4 regions of the Bacillus aquiflavi genome follow, and region 1 is predicted to be linked to each of the others. Evidence: riboswitches for the same ligand, from Rfam matches in the RefSeq annotation. Region 1 holds a riboswitch; each other region holds the start of a gene.
The links. Region 1 has a riboswitch for thiamine pyrophosphate ahead of thiC (phosphomethylpyrimidine synthase ThiC). Riboswitches for the same ligand answer to the same signal wherever they lie in the genome.
Positions count from the first base shown of each region.

Region 2: it holds a riboswitch for thiamine pyrophosphate, as region 1 does, so the genes downstream of both, tenA (thiaminase II) here and thiC (phosphomethylpyrimidine synthase ThiC) in region 1, are expected to answer to the same signal.
Region 3: it holds a riboswitch for thiamine pyrophosphate, as region 1 does, so the genes downstream of both, K6959_RS08860 (ABC transporter ATP-binding protein) here and thiC (phosphomethylpyrimidine synthase ThiC) in region 1, are expected to answer to the same signal.
Region 4: it holds a riboswitch for thiamine pyrophosphate, as region 1 does, so the genes downstream of both, thiT (energy-coupled thiamine transporter ThiT) here and thiC (phosphomethylpyrimidine synthase ThiC) in region 1, are expected to answer to the same signal.

Region 1 is NZ_CP082780.1:1,375,258-1,378,475, reverse strand. Features, by position in the region: gene thiC (phosphomethylpyrimidine synthase ThiC) at 1-1,181, opposite strand, end outside; TPP riboswitch at 1,388-1,499, opposite strand; gene K6959_RS06825 (MFS transporter) at 1,650-2,861, shown strand.
Region 2 is NZ_CP082780.1:462,894-466,111, forward strand. Features, by position in the region: gene K6959_RS02365 (anti-sigma factor domain-containing protein) at 1-362, shown strand, start outside; TPP riboswitch at 1,689-1,793, shown strand; gene tenA (thiaminase II) at 1,953-2,642, shown strand; gene K6959_RS02375 (class I SAM-dependent rRNA methyltransferase) at 2,712-3,218, opposite strand, start outside.
Region 3 is NZ_CP082780.1:1,859,790-1,863,007, forward strand. Features, by position in the region: gene K6959_RS08850 (hypothetical protein) at 1-761, opposite strand, end outside; gene K6959_RS08855 (YdcF family protein) at 855-1,415, shown strand; TPP riboswitch at 1,486-1,588, shown strand; gene K6959_RS08860 (ABC transporter ATP-binding protein) at 1,790-2,530, shown strand; gene K6959_RS08865 (ABC transporter permease) at 2,523-3,218, shown strand, end outside.
Region 4 is NZ_CP082780.1:623,395-626,612, reverse strand. Features, by position in the region: gene K6959_RS03235 (transglycosylase domain-containing protein) at 1-430, opposite strand, end outside; gene thiT (energy-coupled thiamine transporter ThiT) at 642-1,220, opposite strand; TPP riboswitch at 1,352-1,459, opposite strand; gene K6959_RS03225 (histidine kinase N-terminal domain-containing protein) at 1,889-3,022, shown strand.

The DNA of each region.
Region 1 (3,218 bases):
GGTCCTAATGTGTAAAATGGCGTGTCATGACAAAGTTGTTGCTGTTTTTCTACATTTTCTTTAATTAAATGCATCGGGACATGTCCAGGCCCTTCAATCATTACTTGAACATCATGCTTCCAAGCGATTTTCGTTAATTCGCCTAATGTTTCAAGCTCAGCAAATTGTGCTTCATCATTAGCATCCGCGATAGAACCTGGTCGTAACCCATCACCTAATGAAATCGAAATATCATATCTTTTTAAAATTTCACAAATATCTTCAAAGTGTGTGTAAAGAAAATTCTCTTTATGATGGGCTAAAAACAATTGCGCCATAATCGAGCCGCCGCGAGAAACAATTCCAGTTGTTCGTTTACTTGTTAAAGGAATATACCGTAATAATACCCCTGCATGGATTGTAAAATAATCAACACCTTGTTCAGCCTGCTCAATTAGCGTATCACGGTAAATCTCCCACGTAAGGTTTTCCGCAATGCCATCGACCTTTTCGAGAGTTTGATAGATTGGAACAGTACCGACTGGAACAGGAGAATTACGAATAATCCATTCTCTTGTCGTGTGAATATGTTTTCCAGTGGATAAATCCATAATCGTATCTGCTCCCCAACGAATGGCCCATGTCATTTTCTCTATCTCTTCAGAAATAGATGAAGAAACTGCAGACGTTCCAATATTAGCATTCACCTTCACATGGAAATTTCGCCCGATAATCATCGGTTCACTCTCGGGATGATTAATGTTTACAGGGATAATTGCTCTTCCAGACGCAACTTCTTTGCATACAAATTCTGGATCAAGATTTTCCCTTATAGCGACAAATTCCATTTCCGGTGTAATGATCCCTTTTTTTGCATAATGCATTTGGGTGACAGTTTTTCCTGTTTTCGCTCTCACTATTTTTTTATTTGTAAATATATTGTCTTCGAATGTTACTCTAGGCGAATACTCCTCAACATCACTGCGTTCTAATATCCATTGTCTACGAAGGGGCGGCAATCCTTTTTCTATCTTTATATCGCAATGAGTATCTGTATACGGTCCGCTAGTATCGTACACTCGTACAGGCGGATTTTCTTCAGGTGCACTTTGAGAGATTTCTCTCATCGGAACTTTTATATCTGGTCTCGATCCTTCTATATAAACTTTTTTACTATTTGGAAATGGGGTTAAATTTGCCATATTTTCATCCTCCGTTTTCTACTCGCTTATTTTTTTGAATCAGTCGTTTTTCATTCACACTTCTATATCACGAATAGCTTCATTTATTTATCAATAAAAAACACCTCCAATGTAATAGCACTGGAAGTGAAAGCGGTAATAAACAAAGAACATCATGGCTGTAGTCAAAAAAGCAGACTCCGGCAAGGGGAATCTGCTTATGCATGACGAAAATCCATACACTTCCCTACGCTGGTTTTAACCAGATCAGGTTCAAGGGTCAAAGACTATCGGGTCTTAATCTCAGCCGGCCATATCCCGGCACCCCCAGTGCCAAATATTCAATTTACAATACATTCATAACTATACCATAACATTCCTTGTTTTTAAAGCTTCATTGTTATCAAATTAAATGACAACTCATATAAATTCAAGTATACTATTGCTTACAATTCGAAAATCGAAATAAATATTGTGAGGAAATTGCCTATGTGGAGAAACCGTAATGTATGGATTATCTTATTTGGTGAGTTTATTGCAGGTCTTGGCTTATGGACGGGAATAATCGGAAACTTAGAATTTATGCAAGATAAAATACCTTCTGATTTTGTCAAATCTTTAATTTTATCAAGTGGGTTACTAGCAGGTATTATCGTTGGTCCGCTCGCCGGAAAAATAATAGATCAGACAAAAAAGAAAACAGTCATGGTTTATTCAGGCTTAGGCAGAATGTTTAGTGTCGTCTTTATGTTTATCGCTATTTACACGGGCTCCGTTTGGTGGATGGTGTTATTTATGATTAGCATGCAAATTTCTGCCGCTTTTTATTTTCCCGCTCTCCAATCAGCTATTCCACTCATTGTGAAGGAAAAGGATTTATTGCAATTAAATGGAGTTCATATGAATGTCGCAACTTTGTCTCGAGTTATTGGCACCGCACTTGCAGGAGCAATGCTCGTTGTAATGTCGCTATTCATGCTATACATCTCATCGTTTATCGCTTATTTTATTCTCTTTATTTTTACGTTATTTTTACAAATTGAAGAAACGAACAAACAAAAAAATATTTCTGAAAATCAATCAAAAGGTGACTTTAAAGAAGTATTGCCGATTATTAAAGGTTTTCCAATTATTATGATGACATTAATTATGACCCTTGTACCATTGTTATTTATCGGTGGTTTTAACTTAATGGTCATCAATATCAGTGAAATTCATCATGATCCTTCCGTGAAAGGATTGATTTATGCAGCAGAAGGAATTGCTTTTATGATTGGAGCTTTTTTCATCAAACAAATCAGTCATAAATGGTCACCTTATGGAATTATGTTCTTCTTTTCCGTTATAATTGGGTTAGCCCAATTGTCATTATATTTCGTTGATTTCAAATTACTAACAATCGCTTCATTCGCTGTCTTTGGTTTTGCAGTTGGATGCTTTTTCCCAACAGCCGCTACGATATTCCAAACAAAAATGCCTAAAAAATATCATGGACGTTTCTTTTCATTTCGAAACATGCTTGATCGGATCATTTTCCAAATCGTTCTTTTAGGAACAGGTTTTCTGTTAGATTTAATTGGATTAAAAATGATGGTGATTGTATTTGGGATTATTTCCTTATCGTTAACAACTATTTTTTATATTCGTTACAAACGTTACAGTAGGGAACAAAATCAAAAAAAAGATGTTACAGCAGTATAAAAAAACGGATTTAGCTTAGAAGCAATTTTTTTAGCTATTCTGACGATATATCCGAGTGAGAACACGAGTTCCATAATGTCGTATAAGACTGCTTTCTTACACGAAGAACCCTAAAAAACTATTATGATGCGAATAGTAAATTTCACTTTAAGTGGAAATTTATGATAAAATAAAAGCAGCGATAGAACAGGCTTTCTATTTAAGGGTGGTCGGCATTCATCCCAACAGGAGGGGGTGATGCTGTTGTCAGTTTTTGAAGCGTTGATGTTTGCACTGGCTTTTACTGGTTTAGTCATTTCAGTGCTGTCATTTAACCAAAAAAAGAAATAACCCACCCTTGAGCTTGCCGGCTAAGAT
Region 2 (3,218 bases), 910 kb from region 1:
CTTCTGATCAAGTGGAAAAGGAAAACAAAGAAATAGAAGAGCCTAATCCTACAACTGCTCCTCCAAACAGCAATGGTCAAGGCAATAATAAAGAAAACGTTCCTATAAACCATCAACATCATCAAAAAAAAAAATCATTATCAAAATCAAAACGCAAACCAAAATACGAACCAAAACGCAAACCAAAATGCAAACCAAAACGGAAACCAAAACGCAAATCAAAACCGAAACCAAAATGCAAACCAAAATCGAAATCAAAACGGAAACCAAAACGGAAACCAAAACGCAAATCAAAACCGAAACCAAAATGCAAACCAAAATCGAAATCAAAATGGAAACCAAAATGCAAATCAAAATTCTAAAGCCCCAGAAACGAAAAATACACCTCCAGGCCAAATAAAAAAAAATGAACAAAGTAATGAAAATGGACATAATGGCAATGAAGGAAAGGGGCAAAACAACCATAATGGAAATAATGGAGAGGGAAATAAAGCAAAAGAACAATCTGTTCCAGGAAACGGACAATAGAGAAATCAAGAAGAAAGACCCGGAAACGGGAATCATAAAGGTAATTAATCATTGGAAAACGAGCCGCATATAATATAGGCTCGTTTTGTGTTTTTTTACTAGCTGTAGTCTATACAGTCTCGTACGCTTATACACTGGAAGGGTTAGAAGGGAAATAGGCCAATCAATAGAGAATCTAGTTTGTTAATAAATGATTTGTAATTTTTTAACGTCCCAATTAATTTACTATGTACGACATTAGGATGAATTGATTAAATACCAATACCTTTTTTATAAAGTATTTTTCTCCATGATCATTTGAATCCTTAGATATTCTTGTATCAAAACTGCTAATAAAGGCGTTCTGTTAGCAGGAATATCGCTTGTGGCCAGCGTAAATTTTAGAAATTTCTATAGTTTAATTTTTATTTAACTTAATATTTTTCCTAGTGCTTTAACACAGTCTTTAAAAAAAGAATGATGTAAATGATAATATTAAAAGGAGATTAATCATATTATTTGTATTTATTTCCATATTCGTGGTGAAACTATTTCGTTTTTAAGAATATCCTCCGCTGTATACTGGAAATATGGGGATATCTGATTGTTTCTGTAAATAAAAGAGGAATTAAAGGAAGATGGCTAGGGTCAACCCACGTAAACCCATTTTCAGATGTCACGTAAGATGGACGAGGGGATCCAAAGCTTATTACAAGATTCACATAGCCTGTTTCACCAATTATTGGAGGTTTTGGTTTTTTCAACTTAATTCAACATTAGTCATGGGAAAATATTATCCATGCGGAAAATATGTAAGCGCTAGTTATTTTAATTCATGTTACTGGGACATGATGATTATGAATCAAATTGCAATGATAGTTTCTATGAAAAATAATAATTCTATATTGCGGAGACAGTGAATAAGCCACCTGTTTTCCGGGTGGCTTTAGAGATGTATTTTCAACTATCCTGTCCCGTTAGTTGAATAAGAATTGATATTTATATCGTGAATTTAGTTAACCTAAGTATATTATAATTTTCTAAATTTTGTATTAAATTCCCTCTAATAATTAAGTCATTCGAAGAGGAATGAAATTAAAATTGAGGATGGTAACTTAGCAGTCCAATTCATCAGGTTGATAGTGAAGTAGAATGATGATATGCTTTAACTAAAGTTTCATATTTAACACTGGGGGAGCCGTAAAAGGCTGAGACTGAACGAATGTTCTAAACCCTTTGAACCTGAACTGGGTCGTGCCAGCGGAGGGAAGTGGGCAAAGTTTACAAAATAACAGTTAAGTGAATTGTTTGCAGTAGCCCCCTTCTTTTAGAAGGGGGCTATTTTTATCGTACAAAGGTAAGTATTTTAGGAGGTGATGTGATTAGGCAGCCGCTCTTGTTTTTATTAAGTAAATGATGAATAAATAAGGAAGGTGTAAATAATCATGTCTGAAATAAAAGTCAAACGTTTTACAGATCGTCTGTTTGAAAATGCGCAGGAAGTATGGGGGAAAAATCATGAACATCCTTTCGTTCAAGGAATAGGAAAAGGTACATTGTCTAAAGATGTGTTTGCGTATTATATGAAGCAGGATTATGCTTATTTAATAGATTATTCTAAGCTTTTTGCACTTGGAGTGTTGAAATCACAAACACTTGATCAAATGAATAAATTTTCGCATATTTTACATGAAACACTTCATTTTGAAATGGAACTCCATCGTCAATATGCAGATGAATTTGGAATATCACGGGAAGACTTAGAGAAGACGGAGCCGACTCCAGTAAATCTTGCTTATACAAGATATATGCTCAATACTGGTCAAAACGGATCTTTGGCAGAGCTTGTTTCTTGTCTCCTTCCATGTGCATGGGATTATTGGGAAATTGGAAAGCTATTAAAAGAAAAATACGGAGAAAACTTATCTTCCAATCCTTATAAAAATTGGGTTGAAACATATTCTTCGACGGAATTTGGTCAATTGGCCATATGGCTTATCGATATGATGGATGAGTTAGCAGAGGGAAAACCAGAAAGAGAATTAGCTGAATTAGAAAAACATTTCTTAATAACATCAAAATATGAGTATTTGTTTTGGGATATGGTTTATAACCAAGAAGATTGGAAAGTGTAGTTAAAATAAGGCTGGAAAAAACAACTCGTTTTTTCCAGCCTTATTATATTTTTGCTACTTTAAAGTTCATTATTTTTTTAGTTTTTGAATAAACACGACTTTCAAATAATTGCCCTCTTTGAAGGTATTTATTGTTTTAAAGTCTTCTGGCAATGAGAATTCCTCAAGTAATTTATATTTTTCTCCAGTTTCTTTAAAGGCTGCATCAATGAAACTTTTAAATTTTTTCATTTGAAACGTGCTGCAATTTGTCGAGGCAATAATGATTCCATTGTCTTCTGTGATTGCAATCGTTTCTTTCAACAGTTTTTTATAATCTTTTGCGGCACTAAACGTATATTTTTTTGATCTTGCAAAGCTTGGAGGGTCTAGGATAACTAGATCGAATTTTAATTTTTTTCGTATGGCATATTTAAAGTATTGAAACACATCTTCCACGATAATATCATGGGTTTCATAATCAATTCCATTCATACTGAATTGTTCGATCGTTTTAGCTCTGCTTCTATTGGCAAGGTCGACACTCGTCGTTTTAACAGCTCCGCCTAATGCGGCAGCAACAGAAAAGGCACCTGT
Region 3 (3,218 bases), 480 kb from region 1:
TACTGATAAAAATGATTGGCTAAATAACCAAAAATAATGATCTTTTCTTTAGCAGTCGCTTGATGATGAAACGTTAATACAGGTGTATTACTATCTTTGAATCGCTTCCCCCATTCAAGCGGAAGCCAGCCAATTTTTAAATTAGCCAGCTTTTTTTCATTCTTTTTTAAAACAGAAAAATCAGCACACCCACTTTCGTGATTTACTTGATAACATTTTACTCCTTTTTCATCTATCAATGTGCTTGTTTTTTTAAAATAATAGTTCTTCTCCTCGTACATGCCGATTAAGTTATACCTTGCATCATAAAAATAGCTTTCTTTTCTCTTTCTCCTTTTCAAATGATAGATTCCCTTTATCTCTCCCCTCTCGTCATAAAGAGCATATTTTTTACGCTCTTTTATTCCAGTAGTTTTCATTTCTTTTATTTCACCTACTAAAATGCCGTTTTGATGAAAAATAAGAATGTGGAGTGATAAGTCTGGGTTAAAAGTTAATAAAAAATCAGTTCCTGTAAGTAATGACGGTGTTTTCTTGTCGCTCTCTTGCCAACAAACTTGCTTTGCTTTATAGTCATATTGTAAAAATAAAACATAGCTGCCAATACTATAAGTTAGGAATGGAATCGTGAAAAGAAAAGTTTGATAAAAATCGCCGAGTTTGATCGTGAGGATGACTATTAAAATAGCGGGAATAAATGCTGCTAACCCTCCATTTAATGAAGAAACGGCGTTTTGCCGGTAATGTTGTTGAATATTCATAAAGTTCTCCTTGTAAAAAACTTATTAACTGTTCACTGTCCTTACTATATCTATTAACTATTTAAATAAAACATGAATGGGATGTTGAAATATTTGAAAAAGAAGCTTATTTTACTAGTGCTTTTTATCGTAATCATGATGATTTCTTATTTTCACTTACAGATCATGACGACTGCAAGCAAGACGCCGCCGGGGGAAGTTGACTATTTAATTGTGTTAGGAGCAAAGGTGAATGGAGAAGAGATGTCCCCTAGCTTATATAATCGAGCGCAAAAAGCTCTTGAATATTTACAAAATAATTTGGATACAAAAGTCATTTTAACTGGCGGTCAAGGTCCTGACGAAGGGATTGCAGAAGCTGAAGCGCTACGGAGATTTTTTGAAAAGGAAGGGCTCCAAAAAGATCGTATTTTAATTGAGGATCGATCTACCTCTACTTATGAAAATTTATTATTTACAAAAAAGCTGTATGGAATTGAAAAAGCAGTTATTGTCAGTAATGATTTCCATTTATATCGTTCTGTTAAGTTAGCAGAAAAATTGAAAATTGAAGCCTATCCATTAGCCGCAGAAACACCGGCAACGAAAAAAAAAAAAAATATTCATGTATTTAAGAGAATATGCAGCAATCTTGAAAATGTTCATTTTTGGTAAATAGCAACACTACTTCTCTCATCTTTACAATTACTTATATTCTTGTTATGATAATTTCAATCGAATAAACGTGTAACACTAGGGGGGCCGTACTGGCTGAGATTGAACTTTGTTCTAGACCCTTTGAACCTGAACTGGTTAATACCTGCGTAGGGAAGTGGCGATCATCATTAAAATATATCATAACATATTTTAATATAAACCACTCTTTATGCTAAAGAGTGGTTTGTTTTTTTTATTAATCATGTTTCGTTCGAAAAAAGAACAGATTGTGACAAATGTGCTGTGCACCTCACCTGCAACAATTGTCTTCAAGCTGAAAAAGAGAGGTGTTCCTCGTTTAACTAGTTAATTGAAAGACTGAAGGTGGAAAAATGACGCTTTATTTACATAATGTTACTTATGGAATCATTGATAATTCAGGAAATAAAAAAAATATTATTAACAAATTAAATCTCCAAATAGACAAAGGAACGTTTGTTTCATTAATAGGAAAAAGTGGGACTGGAAAAAGCACAATATTTAAATTAATAGCTGGACTTATTAACGCAGAAGAAGGAGAAATATGTGTGAACGGTCATCCAGCCTCGTTGGGATGTGTCGGTTATATGCCTCAGCGTGATCTTTTGTTGCCGTGGAGAACCGTACTTGAAAACTTAATGCTCGTCAGAGAAATTCAAAAGGACTCACTCGTAACAAAAGAAAAAGCGCGAGAATGGCTGGAACGAGTTGGGTTATTAGAGTATGAAAATGCTCTTCCGTCTGAACTTTCGGGCGGTATGAGACAACGAGTTGCTTTTTTGCGAACAGTGTTAACAGGAAAAGAAGTTTTGTTATTGGATGAACCATTCGGTGCTCTTGATGCCTTAACAAAAAGAGAGATGCATTCATGGCTATTATCATTTTGGCAGCAATTAAATAAAACGATTTTCTTTATTACCCATGATTTAGAGGAAGCCGTATTGTTAAGTGATAAAATTATCCTATTACATCCAAATGATCAAGCAGAAGAGTTTAAAGTAGAACTGCCGCGTCCTAGAAATGCTCAAATGATTCATACAGTAGAAATGATAAAATATCGACAAAATTTGGAGAAGCGAATTTCCAATGAATAGATTAAAGACGTTTTTTACCCAATATCGCTTATTTTTTCTTTTTTTTATTACGACTATTTTCATTTGGGAATTAGCAGTTCAACTGGAAAAGGTACCTTCATTTATTATTCCAGCACCATCGGCAATATTACTAATGATCATTGAACATAAACAATCACTGTTTGGCGAACATTTAACCGCTACATTAAAGGAAGTTGCCCTTGGATTTATGATTGCCTTAATCGGCGGATCAAGTCTTGCTGTGGCAATGTTTTTTTCAAAGTCTATTGAGAAAATGCTGTATCCAGTTGTGTTAATATCACAAACGATTCCGATTATCGCCCTCTCTCCTGTGTTCGTCTTATGGTTTGGCTATACCATTTGGAGTAAAGTTGCTGTAACTGTTTTAATTACATTCTTTCCAATTGTCGTAAGCACGTATGATGGACTTAAAAACAGTGATCCAGAATATACCGAATTGTTAAAATCAATGGGCGCAAGTCGTTGGCAATTGTTTACTAAAATACAAATTCCAATGGCATTGCCGTCATTTTTCTCAGGTTTGAAGCTTGCGATTGTTTTTTCAGTTGTTGGCGCCACAATCGGGGAATGGCTTGGGGCAAGTGAGGGACTTGGCTATTACAGTAGAAGAATGTCAGGTAATTTGAATGCAGAAGGTGTGTTTGCTGCTGTCACAATCTTATCGTTT
Region 4 (3,218 bases), 750 kb from region 1:
GTTTATATGTTTTTTCAGGTGATAGTAACGCATTTTTAGTTAACTGCTGTGTAATTGTACTTCCGCCTTGAACAATTTCTCCCTCTTTCATATTTTGAAAAAATGCTCTAGTCATCCCGCGATAGTCAATTCCGTGATGTTCATAAAAACGATGATCTTCGATAGCAATAACTGCATCTTGCAAATGTTTTGGCATTTGTTTAATTGATATACCTTCAGTTTTATTAGCTGATATTTTACTAGCGATTTCACCGTTTCGGTCATAGATCACTGTTGCCTGCGCAAAGCCAGCGTCTAACGTACTAATATCAGCTTTATGATAAAAATAGCTATAAAATAGCAGAAAACTTAAAATCACCATTAATATTAGTAATAACATCATTTTTTTGAAATAGGGCTTTCGGATGTTTTCTCTTAATGTTTGAAGCATTGAATTTCCCTACCTTCGAAAGATTAGCTTCTTAATTAATATTTTAATTGAAATTGAATAAAAATACACCAACATTAAAAATCCAGGAAAGAAATAATTCTCCTTCCTGGATTCTAATACCCGTATGACGATGATTTAAAGCAAAATAAACGAATAAAACAACATTGTAAAGTATTCCAATTAGGCGTTTGTAACTAGTAACAAAAAGCCTTTAATTTATTATTTTTTTTGGTGCTGTTGATATAATAAGAATGACAATAATTGCACTTAAAATAAAGCTTGGCAGCATGTATGTACCGTTATAAATGAGTGAGTAAAGTGCAACCGGTTGACCTTTTGGCGCATACGCACCGAAAAAGACGATACCAGTAAAAAAATGAGCAAGAAAACGAAGTGCACTTCCAATAAATGTGCCCATTGTTACAAAAACAATCCATTTAACTCTTTTTTGATTATTAAGCGCATTCTTTACTTGTGAAGCAAAAATTCCTGCTGCACCGACAACAGTAAAAGCAACAAAGTAATCAATAAAGCCTTGTACGGGAGTGTATATATGTGACCAGCCAAGTACGACTTGCAGCAAGCCTAGCAATAAACCTGTTAACATACCTCCCTTTATCCCCCAGCGAAAGGCCATCAAAAATATAGGGACCATAGCAATTGAAACAGATCCCCCTTGCGGCCATATTCGCGAAAAAATAAAGCCAGATAATAAATCTAGCAAATAAGCTAGTGCTGTAAAAACAGCTATTTCTACTAAAAATATTGTTTGTCTTTGTTTCACATCCATTTTCCCCTTTACTTTTTTGTTTTGTAGACAATGCGTCAAGAGGGTAAATTGTTTTAATGGACTTTTGCAGACTAAATAAAAAAGCAAAAAAGCAATGAAGGACGGTATGAGATGGTCCAACATTGCTTTTTTATCCATCAAAACCACATCCCTACGCTAGCATTAACTAACAGGTTCATAGGGTCAGAACTCATTCATTCACTCTCAGCCGCTTTTTAGCAGCTCCCCCTGTGGAAATATGTAATTTGGCTATTGATACGAATATACTACTTTTTTCTCATGTTGACAAGGAAAACTGGACAAAAGACTAATATGAAAATTCAATATTTTCGCATATTTTTTAAAGGATTTTTTCAAAATAACGAGAATTATATAATATTAGAATATATATTAATTAACATACAGTGACAAACATATTTATACTAAAATATTTTTTTATTTTTATTTTGATGTAACTAGCCATGTCGATTTAACATTGAACCCTTTAAAATTCCTCTTAGATGACAGTTGATTGAGCAAATTTTACGATAAAGGAGGTGCAAACTGGTTTTAAAACATAAGACGATTATTAATGTGGGAAAGTTTCACTTATTCAATTTTTCATTATATTTCACATATACTTCAGCTTTCCTCTGTTTGTTTTATGTTTTACGTAACCAGGGAAAAACATGACAGTTGCTACGAAGGAAAAGCTATTTGATTTTTTAAAAGAAAAAGGAGAAGAACTGATTAGCGGTTGGGAACAAAAAGTTTTAGTGCGCTATGATCCTCCATTTAGCAAAACGGTGATCGAAAACGGTAAGAAAATGTATTATATTTTGTTAGAAAGCTATTATTACTCTAACGATGAGCTTGAAAAAAAGCTTAAAAGTCTAGCCCGTCGCGTTGCAGAAAATTATGTGACAACAAACATGAATGTAGGAGAATGTGCCTTTACTGTTAATCTTGCGAGATCAATATTACTGGAGCTTTTAAACGATTCTAATTTAAGCTTAGCTGAAATTAGAGCAGCTTTAAAGAGAATGAATTACTTATTTGATCAATTTTTTATATATACTGTTACTCAATATACAGATGCAAAAAAAAAAATTATTGAAGAGAAGACAAATTATATTGATTCGACTCATAAAGACCGGTTAACACTCCTTGGTCAAATGACTTCAAGCTTTATTCATGAGTTTCGCAACCCGCTTACATCTGTACAAGGATTTATTCAATTACTCAGAGCCGAACATCCTGATATGAATTACTTAAACATTATTTCAAATGAGCTTGATCAATTAAATTTTCGTATTTCACAGTTTCTTCTTCTTTCCAAAAAAGAACTAATCGGTAAAGAAAAAACAGTATTTTCCCTAAATGAAATGCTTGAAGAAGTGTTAATTTTTCTTTATCCAAGCATATTAGATGGCAAGGTAAAAGTCATGAAAGAAATTGAAGAGAACCTATACTTGTTTGGCTATGCCGATGAATTTAGACAAGTCTTTATAAACATTATTTTTAATGCAATCGATGTATTGAGTCATAATTGTAACGATCCAACAATTAAAATTACAGCTACACTTACTGAAGGAAAGAAAATATTAGTCGCCATTGCTAATAATGGACCGATGATTCCTAGTCATTTATTAGCGACCATTTTTGAACCGTTCGTAACAACAAAAAAGCTTGGAACAGGTTTAGGATTATTTGTTTGCCGCGAAATTATTGAAAAACATAAAGGGAGCTTAAGTTGTATTTCAGAACCAAACTGTACTGCATTTATCATTAGGCTTCCAGCCGCAGAGGGTAAACTAGCTTAAAAAAATAAAAATGAAGTTAACAACAGAAAATGTAATCGTTTTCAAAAGGCGATTATATAAAGATACTGTCAAAGAAAGTTGATTATTGAATCGATTTCCAAAGGAGTTAGAAAATGCGTGCCAATCAAGGTGTGCTGAAGAGGTGGAAGCGAATAGAGCTATCATCATTTATGAGTTCGTTTGTCAACAGTCTGAG